3 regions of the Paenibacillus sp. FSL R10-2778 genome follow, and region 2 is predicted to be linked to each of the others. Evidence: riboswitches for the same ligand, from Rfam matches in the RefSeq annotation. Region 2 holds a riboswitch; each other region holds the start of a gene.

Region 1 (3,161 bases), 370 kb from region 2:
TGGTTACCTTTATCACGGTGATCATCAATTTCTTTGGAAGTCGTAAATGGGTATTTTAAACATTAATTTCAGGCAGAAGGAGTTGCTATGCTTAAAGGCAAGTAGCTGTTTCTGCTTGATTTGTATATAACCATAGAAATAATATACGGAGGTGAATAACATTGCGTAAATTCTCCTATCTACTCATACTGGCTGGGATACTTATCATGTTATATCCGACAGCTAACGAGTGGTACAACGACAGGCAGCAGGAGAAGTTATTAGAAACGGCTGAACTAAGCACTGCCGATAGTACTCCCCAGCCAGATCTGAAGAGCAGGTATGCTGAAGTTACTCAGCTGTTAGCAGAGGAATCGGTTCTGGATGCTCAGGCACAGCCCCAACCCCAAGAGACAGAAAAGCCTGAACCGGAGATTGAAGTCGGTGGCAAAGTAATCGCATTAATTGAAATCGATAAGATTGATTTGAAGCTGCCTGTATTAGAAGGGGCTACAAAAGCTAATATGAAACATGCTGCAGCCCATATGAAAGAAACGGCACCCCTTGGAGAGATCGGGAATGCTGCAATCGCGGCGCATCGGGCTCGAACTACGGGTCGTTTGTTTAACAGATTGAATGAGGTTGTTGTGGGGGATGTTATCACGGTAAAGACTAGTGATCAGGTGTTTAACTATGAGGTGTATGATATTTCTGTTGTAGATCCGAGTGATGTCTCCGTTCTTGACGGGAATGACAAGGATAAGATTGTTACTCTGATTACATGTGATCCGCTAGTGAATCCAACGCATCGGCTGATTGTTCATGCCAAATTAACAAAATGAGAATAGTGAATGACAAGAAAACACAAATACCGGGAGATATTTATAAAATAATGGGTAATCTAGTAAATTAGGTCTTGTTCACAACTATAAATATGATAGTATTATACTATGAAAGCTAAACACGATAACGGCAAACCTTCCGAAAGGTAGGGACGCAAAGCTAAAGGGCCTTTTCCCGAAAGGATGGCAGCCAGCTACCGAATGAAGAGGCTTTTTTTGTTTGTTTCAAATGGATTCTATCAATTATATCTAGTAAAGCTAGAACAGATAGAGCTTATACGATAACGGCAAACCTATCGAAAGGTAGGGACGCAAAGCTAAAGGGCCTTCCCGAAAGGATGGCAGCCAGCTACCGAAAGGAGTTTTATCCGTGAAAAAGGTTTATTTTATGCTGGTGGCGTTGTTCGTCCTAATGACTTCAGTTCCGGTAAGTACAGCTCAAGCTGCAAGTGCAGATGCCAGCTGGTTGATTACATCCAAAGTGGCTCAAGGTGTTATTGGTATTAACTATGATATTCCGAAAGATAAAAGAATCAAACTCATGATCACCAAAGATAACAGCAGCTATACATATAACTTGTATGCTTCTGGACAAGCTGAGGACTTCCCTTTGCAACAAGGAAATGGGACTTATAAGGTTTCTGTTCTGGAGAACACAACCGGCAATAAATACAAAGCATTATATTCCGAAGTAGTAGACGTAACCATGAGTGACTCGAATTCCGTATATTTGGGCTCCGTACAGAATGTGAAATGGAGTTCTTCTGATAAAGCGATTGTCAAAGCTAAACAATTAGTACAAGGCAAAACAACAGACGAAGAGAAAGTTAAAGCGATCTATAACTATGTAGTTGCGAATGTACAATATGATTACTCTCTTGCTAATAGTGTAACTACTGATTATATTCCAAGCATCGATAAGACATTGACTACTAAAAAAGGGATTTGCTATGATTACGCTTCTCTTTTTGCCGCAATGCTGCGGAGTGTAGATGTTCCTGCTAAGTTGGTAATGGGGAATACAAGCTACGTTACGCAATATCATGCCTGGAACGAAGTGTTGCTTAATGGGAAGTGGGTTACCATTGATACTACAGTGGATGCAGGACTTGCAAAGAGTGATAAGAAAACCGATTTAATTAAAGCCTCAAGCAAATATACTGCGGCAAAATACTATTAAGTTCGTCGCTAGAAACATAACTCTATTAAATAAACAACTAGCTTAATTATTAAGCTAGTTGTTTATTTTTATATTAGGGGTTGCTTTTCTATTAATAGTTGGGGTATTATAGGTAAGCGTTGTTAGACAGCGTACAGGCGATATAGACGAGGCTGATAAAAAGCTTCGAAAATAAAGCTTGCATTTCTGAAGATAACATGATATATTATAAGAGTTGCTGCTGAGACATTAAACGGCGCCAACGAGAACTTGATCTTTGAAAACTGAACAACGAGTGAGTAGGAAATCACGCAAGTGAAATCCAAAATTAGAGAATTAATTTTCTCGTCAGATGTTTCAAAATGAGCATATCGCTCTTTTCAATACTAATTGGAGAGTTTGATCCTGGCTCAGGACGAACGCTGGCGGCGTGCCTAATACATGCAAGTCGAGCGGAGTTATTTTGAAAGCTTGCTTTCAAAATAACTTAGCGGCGGACGGGTGAGTAACACGTAGGCAACCTGCCCTTCAGACTGGGATAACTACCGGAAACGGTAGCTAATACCGGATAATTTCTTTTTTCTCCTGAGAGAAGAATGAAAGACGGAGCAATCTGTCACTGAGGGATGGGCCTGCGGCGCATTAGCTAGTTGGTGGGGTAACGGCCCACCAAGGCGACGATGCGTAGCCGACCTGAGAGGGTGAACGGCCACACTGGGACTGAGACACGGCCCAGACTCCTACGGGAGGCAGCAGTAGGGAATCTTCCGCAATGGGCGAAAGCCTGACGGAGCAACGCCGCGTGAGTGATGAAGGTTTTCGGATCGTAAAGCTCTGTTGCCAGGGAAGAACGTCCGGTAGAGTAACTGCTACCGGAGTGACGGTACCTGAGAAGAAAGCCCCGGCTAACTACGTGCCAGCAGCCGCGGTAATACGTAGGGGGCAAGCGTTGTCCGGAATTATTGGGCGTAAAGCGCGCGCAGGCGGCTATTTAAGTCTGGTGTTTAAACCTTGGGCTCAACCTGAGGTCGCACTGGAAACTGGGTGGCTTGAGTACAGAAGAGGAAAGTGGAATTCCACGTGTAGCGGTGAAATGCGTAGATATGTGGAGGAACACCAGTGGCGAAGGCGACTTTCTGGGCTGTAACTGACGCTGAGGCGCGAAAGCGTGGGGAGCAAAC
Region 2 (3,161 bases):
TACGCTCAGTACCACTTTGCTTAGTCCAACTATCAATCACGGATTCCCCATTCACCCAGACACGGATACCATCATCTGAGGTAGTGTAAAATGTATATTGCTCATTATATAATGGCTTGATTTTACCGCTCCAACGTATGGAGAACCGATCAATCCCGAGGGCGGCATCCGGCGAGCCTTGCCGCCAATTGAAATCGATTATTGCATCAGTTCTGTTAAGAGCTGCTGCTCCCGACAACTGCATGTTGTTGTAATACTCTCCTGCAAGCCCCTTCGCGAGAGGAATTGCTGCCTCCCCCTCTTCTTCGGAAGGTGCCGGCGCTGGTGCGGCGCTAGGTGTCGGTGCCAGACCAGTATTTAATTTATCTCTGGTCAGGGTATAGTTGCTATTCATAAATGTTTTGATTGTGTCTGCACTGTTATTCTCGTAAAGCATTTTTCCCCAGCTCATCATATACGTCCATTTATTTTGCGATTGCTGAAGCTTCTCCAGATTAGGCATTTCACCATTCTCCCCGATCGCAATCGGTTTGCCTGCGGCTAGACTCAATAAGCTGTCATAGTATTTTTGCTGGTAATCATTTTCGTATATATCTGCTGCCAGAATATCTACTTTATCAGCACCTGGATAAGTTAGCGCATAAGGATCTGACCAAACATTGGGAGCATTCGGACTCCATACCCATAACAAATTATTTAATTTATGAACGTTAACAAAACGGTCATACATAATATTCCATAGTTTAGAAAAGTTATTTTTCTTCCCCCACCAGAACCAGTTCCCGTTCATTTCATGATAGGGTCTCCAAAGCACCGGAACGTTGGCATCGCGCAAGCTTTTTAAAGAGACGGCCACCTTATCAAGCTCAGCGATCAGATTGTTATATTGCTTGGTACCCGGTGTAACGTAACTATCGAACTCACTCTGGCTAAGTGTTTTTTTCACATTATCCCAGTCATAAGAGGTGCCCGGCAGGTTAGCATGAAAAGTCATAGCTACGATCCCGCCCGCTTTATTCCAGTTGATGGCGCTGTTCACCACATTTTGACGTTGCCAAGCCATCGTTGCTTCGGACTGACCACTGATCGCACCCATTTCATAACCGTGAAGAGCCGCATATTGTCCGCTGGTTCCCTTCAGCATATTGTTAATTTCATCTGGACTTTCTAAATAGTCATGTTGACCGGCAATAATACCTTTTCCTGAGATCGAGTAAAAATAGTTAAGCAGCTTTACGGCTTCAGGTGAGGCACCTGGGGTAACTGGCGTTCCAGAATTTGAAGCAGCTATGACAACAGACGGCGAAATTCCAACAGCAAGCGGAAGTGCAGTCAGAAACAGGACGAGTGACAGAAATGCACCAAACAATCGATACGTACGGTAAGCTTTCAAAATAATCTCCCTTTCGGTAGCCAGGCTGCCACTCTTTCGAAGGCCCTATAGCTTTGCGTCCCTACCTTTCGATAGGTTTGCCTTTTCAATTTAAGAGAAATAATCTCTCTTACCGTAAGTATCGACGACAATTAATGATATATTTAGTGTTTTTATGACTTTTTTTGATAATTGAGTCAATTTACCTGTTTCAAGAAATTTTGAATTGGTTAAATAGATAGGTTAGACCTATGAAATGAATTGTTGTAGTTCTATATCATTCCAGTCTAAAGTAATACGTATGTTATCTTCTTCTACTAATTCAGACCCCGTCTGTACCTCTATAAACTCAACATCCGTCAAAGCAAGGATCGCGTGCTTCGTTCCTTCCGGTATACGTACCACGTCCCCAGCCTTCACATTATGTTTTTTCTCATTCAGCACAATACTTGCTTCGCCGCTGACGATTGTCCAAATTTCACTACGCTTGCGATGTAATTGATAGCTGATATTATTCCCCTCGGATATAAAAATCCGTTTGGTCAGCACTTCATTGCCTTCATCATATTTCACATAATCAATAACTTTGTAATGACCCCAACGGCGTTCCTCGTACATCGGTCTTTGTTCAAAGGTCTTCAGCACTTCTTTAATCCGTGGGCTCTCAGCTTTATGGGTAACTAGAATCCCATCCGGGCTAGCCGCAATGATCAGATCCTTCGCACCAATTACCGTAATCGGAATGTCCAGCTCATTAATCAAGCAAGTCCCCTCAGAATCCGCCGTCACAAAACCTTTTCCTACATGCTTGCTGCTCATTTCCTCTGTCAGCGTATTCCACGTTCCAAGATCCTTCCAGAATCCATCATACGGCTGCACCACAATATGTTCTTCTTTCTCCACCACTTCATAATCAAAACTGATGGAAGACAATAGCTTATACTGCTTCTGCAATTCTTCATATCCTAAAGGCAACCCTTTACGCTGCAAAATATCTAACAAGTACCCTAAGCGGAAGGCAAACACTCCGCAATTCCACAAGGCATTTTGCTCGATGAGCTGTTCTGCTTGTATGCGGTCAGGTTTCTCTTGAAAGTGACTCACCTTCATAAAACCATTTTCCCCCGCCTCTTCGGTGGTAGGAATAATATATCCGTATTTCTCTGAGGCATGTTCAGGAACAACACCCATAAGAGCCAGATTTGCTCCACTTTCCAGCATGGTCCCCTCAAGCATAGCTATGGTATCGAAAAAAGATGCTTCTACATAAGGGTCAACAGGCAATATTGCTACCGTCTCCGCTGGAGAAACACCTGCCACTGAATAAAGATAGGTAGCTGTTAAGGCGATAGCCGGAAAAGTATCCCGACGCTCCGGTTCAACGATAATCGGCACATGACTTCCCAGTTGGCTTTGTATCATTTCTACTTGGCCACGGCCGGTGGCCAGATAAGATGATTCTGCCATCCCTGCTTCCTCCAGCTGTCTCCAGACACGTTGTACCATGGATTCTGGTTCACCTTGAGGGCTTTCAAGTACCTTTAGAAATTGCTTTGAACGTGAGTCGTTGGACAACGGCCATAACCGTTTACCTGAACCGCCTGATAGAAGTACCATTTTCATAGAATGAACCCTCCTTGAATTATGGAAATCGAGCATATTTGAATTGTTATCAAAACGTCAGCTTCCACTTAGCCTTATTTCGAGCGGATGCACTAAAAAAATTTGTTAGGTAGAAACCACTCCAAGGGATTTTGGACTTCCGATCGCTGTTATCCTCAGATTTCCT
Region 3 (3,161 bases), 3.2 Mb from region 2:
AGGGATATCTTTGCAGACAGCGGTGTTAATCTCAGCGCCGAGCATCATGAAACAACCATCACCTGTAATGCAGAGGACAGTTTCTTCAGGAGCTGCAACTTTTGCACCAATAGCCATGCCGATCGAATTACCCATGCAAGCAAAATACGCATCAAAAACAAAGCTGCCCGGTTTCTTAACCTTGTACCATTTTGCAGCGTGGAATCCATGACTTCCATCATCAACGAAAATTGAATTATTATAAGGGATCAAATCACTTAAAGTACTCATTACCGAAGCAAGGGAAAGATTCTTGAGGGTTGGAAGCTCTTCTGAATAATCCGTATCGGCCAAAGCCTCACGTTTGGTGATTGTGCTTGGGTCAATATGATTTAGGCAGTGCACCAAATTATCGCGCAGGTCCCCGGTGACCGGTATCGTTTTGGACAATAGTATTTTTCCGACAAAGGTTGGATCAATATCAAATTGAATTAAAGTTGCTGGATGATTCTCCCGTTTAAGATTACAGATGGTCATATCACTTAAACGTGATCCAAGCACTATAAATAAATCGCTTTTATTCAATAAATCGTCCCCGTGGGTCGAACCGCCAACGCCAATAGGACCATGATAGAGTGGGTGATCCCAGACTATAGCCCCTTTTCCACCAGGAGATGTTACTACAGGAATATTAAAAGTTTCTGCGAGTTGAACAAGCTCTTTATGTGCTCCGGAGCGGTTAATTCCTTTACCCGCAATAATCAAAGGATTCTTAGCAGCTTGAATAGCATCGATGACTCTATCGATATTAGCTAGACTAATTAGAGATTCTCTTTCTGGGATTACTATATTGCATTCTTCCAATACTTCAGTTTGTACATCAAAAGGAATACAAAGATGAACAGGACCCCGTTTGGTCAGGGCCACAGAAATCGCATGATTAAAAATAGTACCGAAGTGATCCCCACGTTCAACCAATTTACTGAACAAGGTGGCAGGTCTGAACATATCAGCTAAATCAGCCAGAAAAGAGGTGGAGTCCTGACATTGAGGAATTCCAAGCTCTGTAATGGATTGGTGGCCGGTAATAAATAGGACAGGTAGGTTGTTAGCTTTCGCGTGTGCTGCTGCTGTAAGCAGGTTAGTTCCCCCAGGACCCGAAGTACCAAATGCTACGCCTAGGTTACCCGTTTTCAGCGCATACCCTGCTGCTTCGAATCCGGAGCTTGCTTCATGTCTGCCGGGAATAAATTCAATACCGTAATCCACCATCTTTAGAACAATTGGACAAATGGATTTGCCAATGATCCCAAAAGAATGTGTGACTCCAAGGTTACGTAGTGCTTCCGCCATGTAATCTGCGACTGTCTTCAAAAGAAACACCTCACAAGTTTTTTGATATATATTAGTTATTAATCTACCGAATAGATACGATAGATCAATATACTCAAAAAGTAAAAACCTGTGCTCTATAGTAAGCACAGGTTGGTGGCATAAGGCGCCGCTAAGACTGAACAATAGTTCAGCCGTCCTGGTTCCTCTGCAACCTGGCAATCATGGCCTCAAACGAAAAAATGAGGCTGTAGATCCATGGTTTTGCGTCATCCTCTTTCGAGGATTTTGCCAATATTAATTTATAGTTGATAAGAATAATTTTCCTTTACAATATATTCCTCATTAATTTTTGTCAACATAATCCGCTAAAAAAACTCGAAATTTGACGAAAGTCTTGTCCAAGAGATGAAGTTTTGCCTCGCGAAAAAAACTGCCACCTAAGACTCAGCTTAGGTGGCAGTTGATAGTTTTGAACTAGAATTTAAAGATATGAATGGTTTTTTGCAGATTAAATACGGCCTGGGTCATTTTTTCCGTTTCTTCTGCAACAGACTGCAGGGCATTAATCTGTTCATTCATAGCCGCCGATACCTCTTCCGTGCCAGCAGCAGTTTCTTCGGTGATTGCTGAGATATTCTCAATTGCACTGGAAATTTTCAAGGCACTTTCTAGCATAAGATCACTCTCCGCAGAGAATGAAGAGATTTGCTCGGTAATGTACTGCACGCTTTGTACAATTTGTGCGAAAATATGGGCAGATTGAGTGATCATTTCATTCTGAACCTGCACAACCTCTTCATTGATGGCAATATTATCGATGGCTTGTTTAATATCTGACTCAATGCTGCGGACCAAGCCGAATACTTCTTTTGTGGATGCCGTAGATTCTTCAGCAAGCTTGCGGACCTCTTGAGCTACAACGGCAAAACCCCGACCATGCTCTCCGGCACGAGCAGCTTCGATGGAGGCATTCAGTGACAGCAGGTTGGTCTGCTCAGCGATCTCTGTGATGGTCTTGGTGATCATCGTAATCCCGCGGGCATTTTGTGAGAGAGCTTCAATAGTATCAGCCACTTTTTGTGTAGCCTCTATGTTTTTACGCATGCCTTCAGCCTGTGTATCTACGGATTGGCGCCCTTGCTCAACAAGTTCTAAGGTATGTATTGAACGTCTGTTCATTTCTTTGGTGGAGTTCGTATAATTGGATACTTTGGTCTCAATGTCTTTAATGGATTCTGTCATATCAGCGATATCCGTAGATATTTCATTTGCACCAAGAGCGAGCTCAGTAGAAGAAGAGGCTACTTGTGCCATGACAATTTTCAGGTTCTGGTTCTTATCTTCGATTCCGCGGCTTGCATCCATAACTTGACGGGTGATCTGCGATGCATCGGTCAGAATCTTCTTGAGCTTATCAATCATTGTGTTAAAGGAGCGGCTTACGTCACCCATTGAGCCATTTTCGTCCGCTCTGCTAGTGAAATCGCCCTTCGAAATACTGTGAGATACATTAGCAATATCATCAAAAGATGATGTAAGCGTTCTCTCCACGAAGCGAGCAACAGGTAAAGTCAGACCTGCAAGAACAACTACTAGTATAATTCCTACGAGAAATTGACCTAGAATCATTAACGTAACTAAGACAGGAATAGCAAACAGTGCGGCAACGAGGTAACATCCGGCAACAATTCTTTGTTTTAACGGAAGTTTGTGCATCCAGCTCATTGGTAAAATGTCCCCCTTATTAAATTTTATGTAATGGTGTTATTATAGGGGATTTATAGGTCATTGGTCTATAGAGAAGTGTCATAAATCTTCTTTAAGTAGTAGATATTTAGAATTCATGT

Evidence for each region. A riboswitch is a leader RNA that binds a small molecule or an ion and turns the genes downstream of it on or off. The one in region 2 is predicted to bind cyclic di-GMP.
Region 1: it holds a riboswitch for cyclic di-GMP, as region 2 does, so the genes downstream of both, NST40_RS03225 (transglutaminase-like domain-containing protein) here and NST40_RS04780 (glycosyl hydrolase) in region 2, are expected to answer to the same signal.
Region 3: it holds a riboswitch for cyclic di-GMP, as region 2 does, so the genes downstream of both, NST40_RS21705 (thiamine pyrophosphate-binding protein) here and NST40_RS04780 (glycosyl hydrolase) in region 2, are expected to answer to the same signal.

Annotation. Positions count from the first base shown of each region.
Region 1 is NZ_CP151956.1:733,108-736,268, forward strand. Features, by position in the region: gene NST40_RS03215 (GtrA family protein) at 1-59, shown strand, start outside; gene NST40_RS03220 (class D sortase) at 162-821, shown strand; cyclic di-GMP riboswitch class I at 941-1,023, shown strand; cyclic di-GMP riboswitch class I at 1,098-1,178, shown strand; gene NST40_RS03225 (transglutaminase-like domain-containing protein) at 1,192-2,001, shown strand; rRNA gene NST40_RS03230 (16S ribosomal RNA) at 2,368-3,161, shown strand, end outside.
Region 2 is NZ_CP151956.1:1,105,664-1,108,824, reverse strand. Features, by position in the region: gene NST40_RS04780 (glycosyl hydrolase) at 1-1,393, opposite strand, end outside; cyclic di-GMP riboswitch class I at 1,406-1,485, opposite strand; gene NST40_RS04775 (sugar phosphate nucleotidyltransferase) at 1,622-2,995, opposite strand.
Region 3 is NZ_CP151956.1:4,793,539-4,796,699, reverse strand. Features, by position in the region: gene NST40_RS21705 (thiamine pyrophosphate-binding protein) at 1-1,362, opposite strand, end outside; cyclic di-GMP riboswitch class I at 1,518-1,614, opposite strand; gene NST40_RS21700 (HAMP domain-containing methyl-accepting chemotaxis protein) at 1,789-3,039, opposite strand; gene NST40_RS21695 (YafY family protein) at 3,161-3,161, opposite strand, start outside.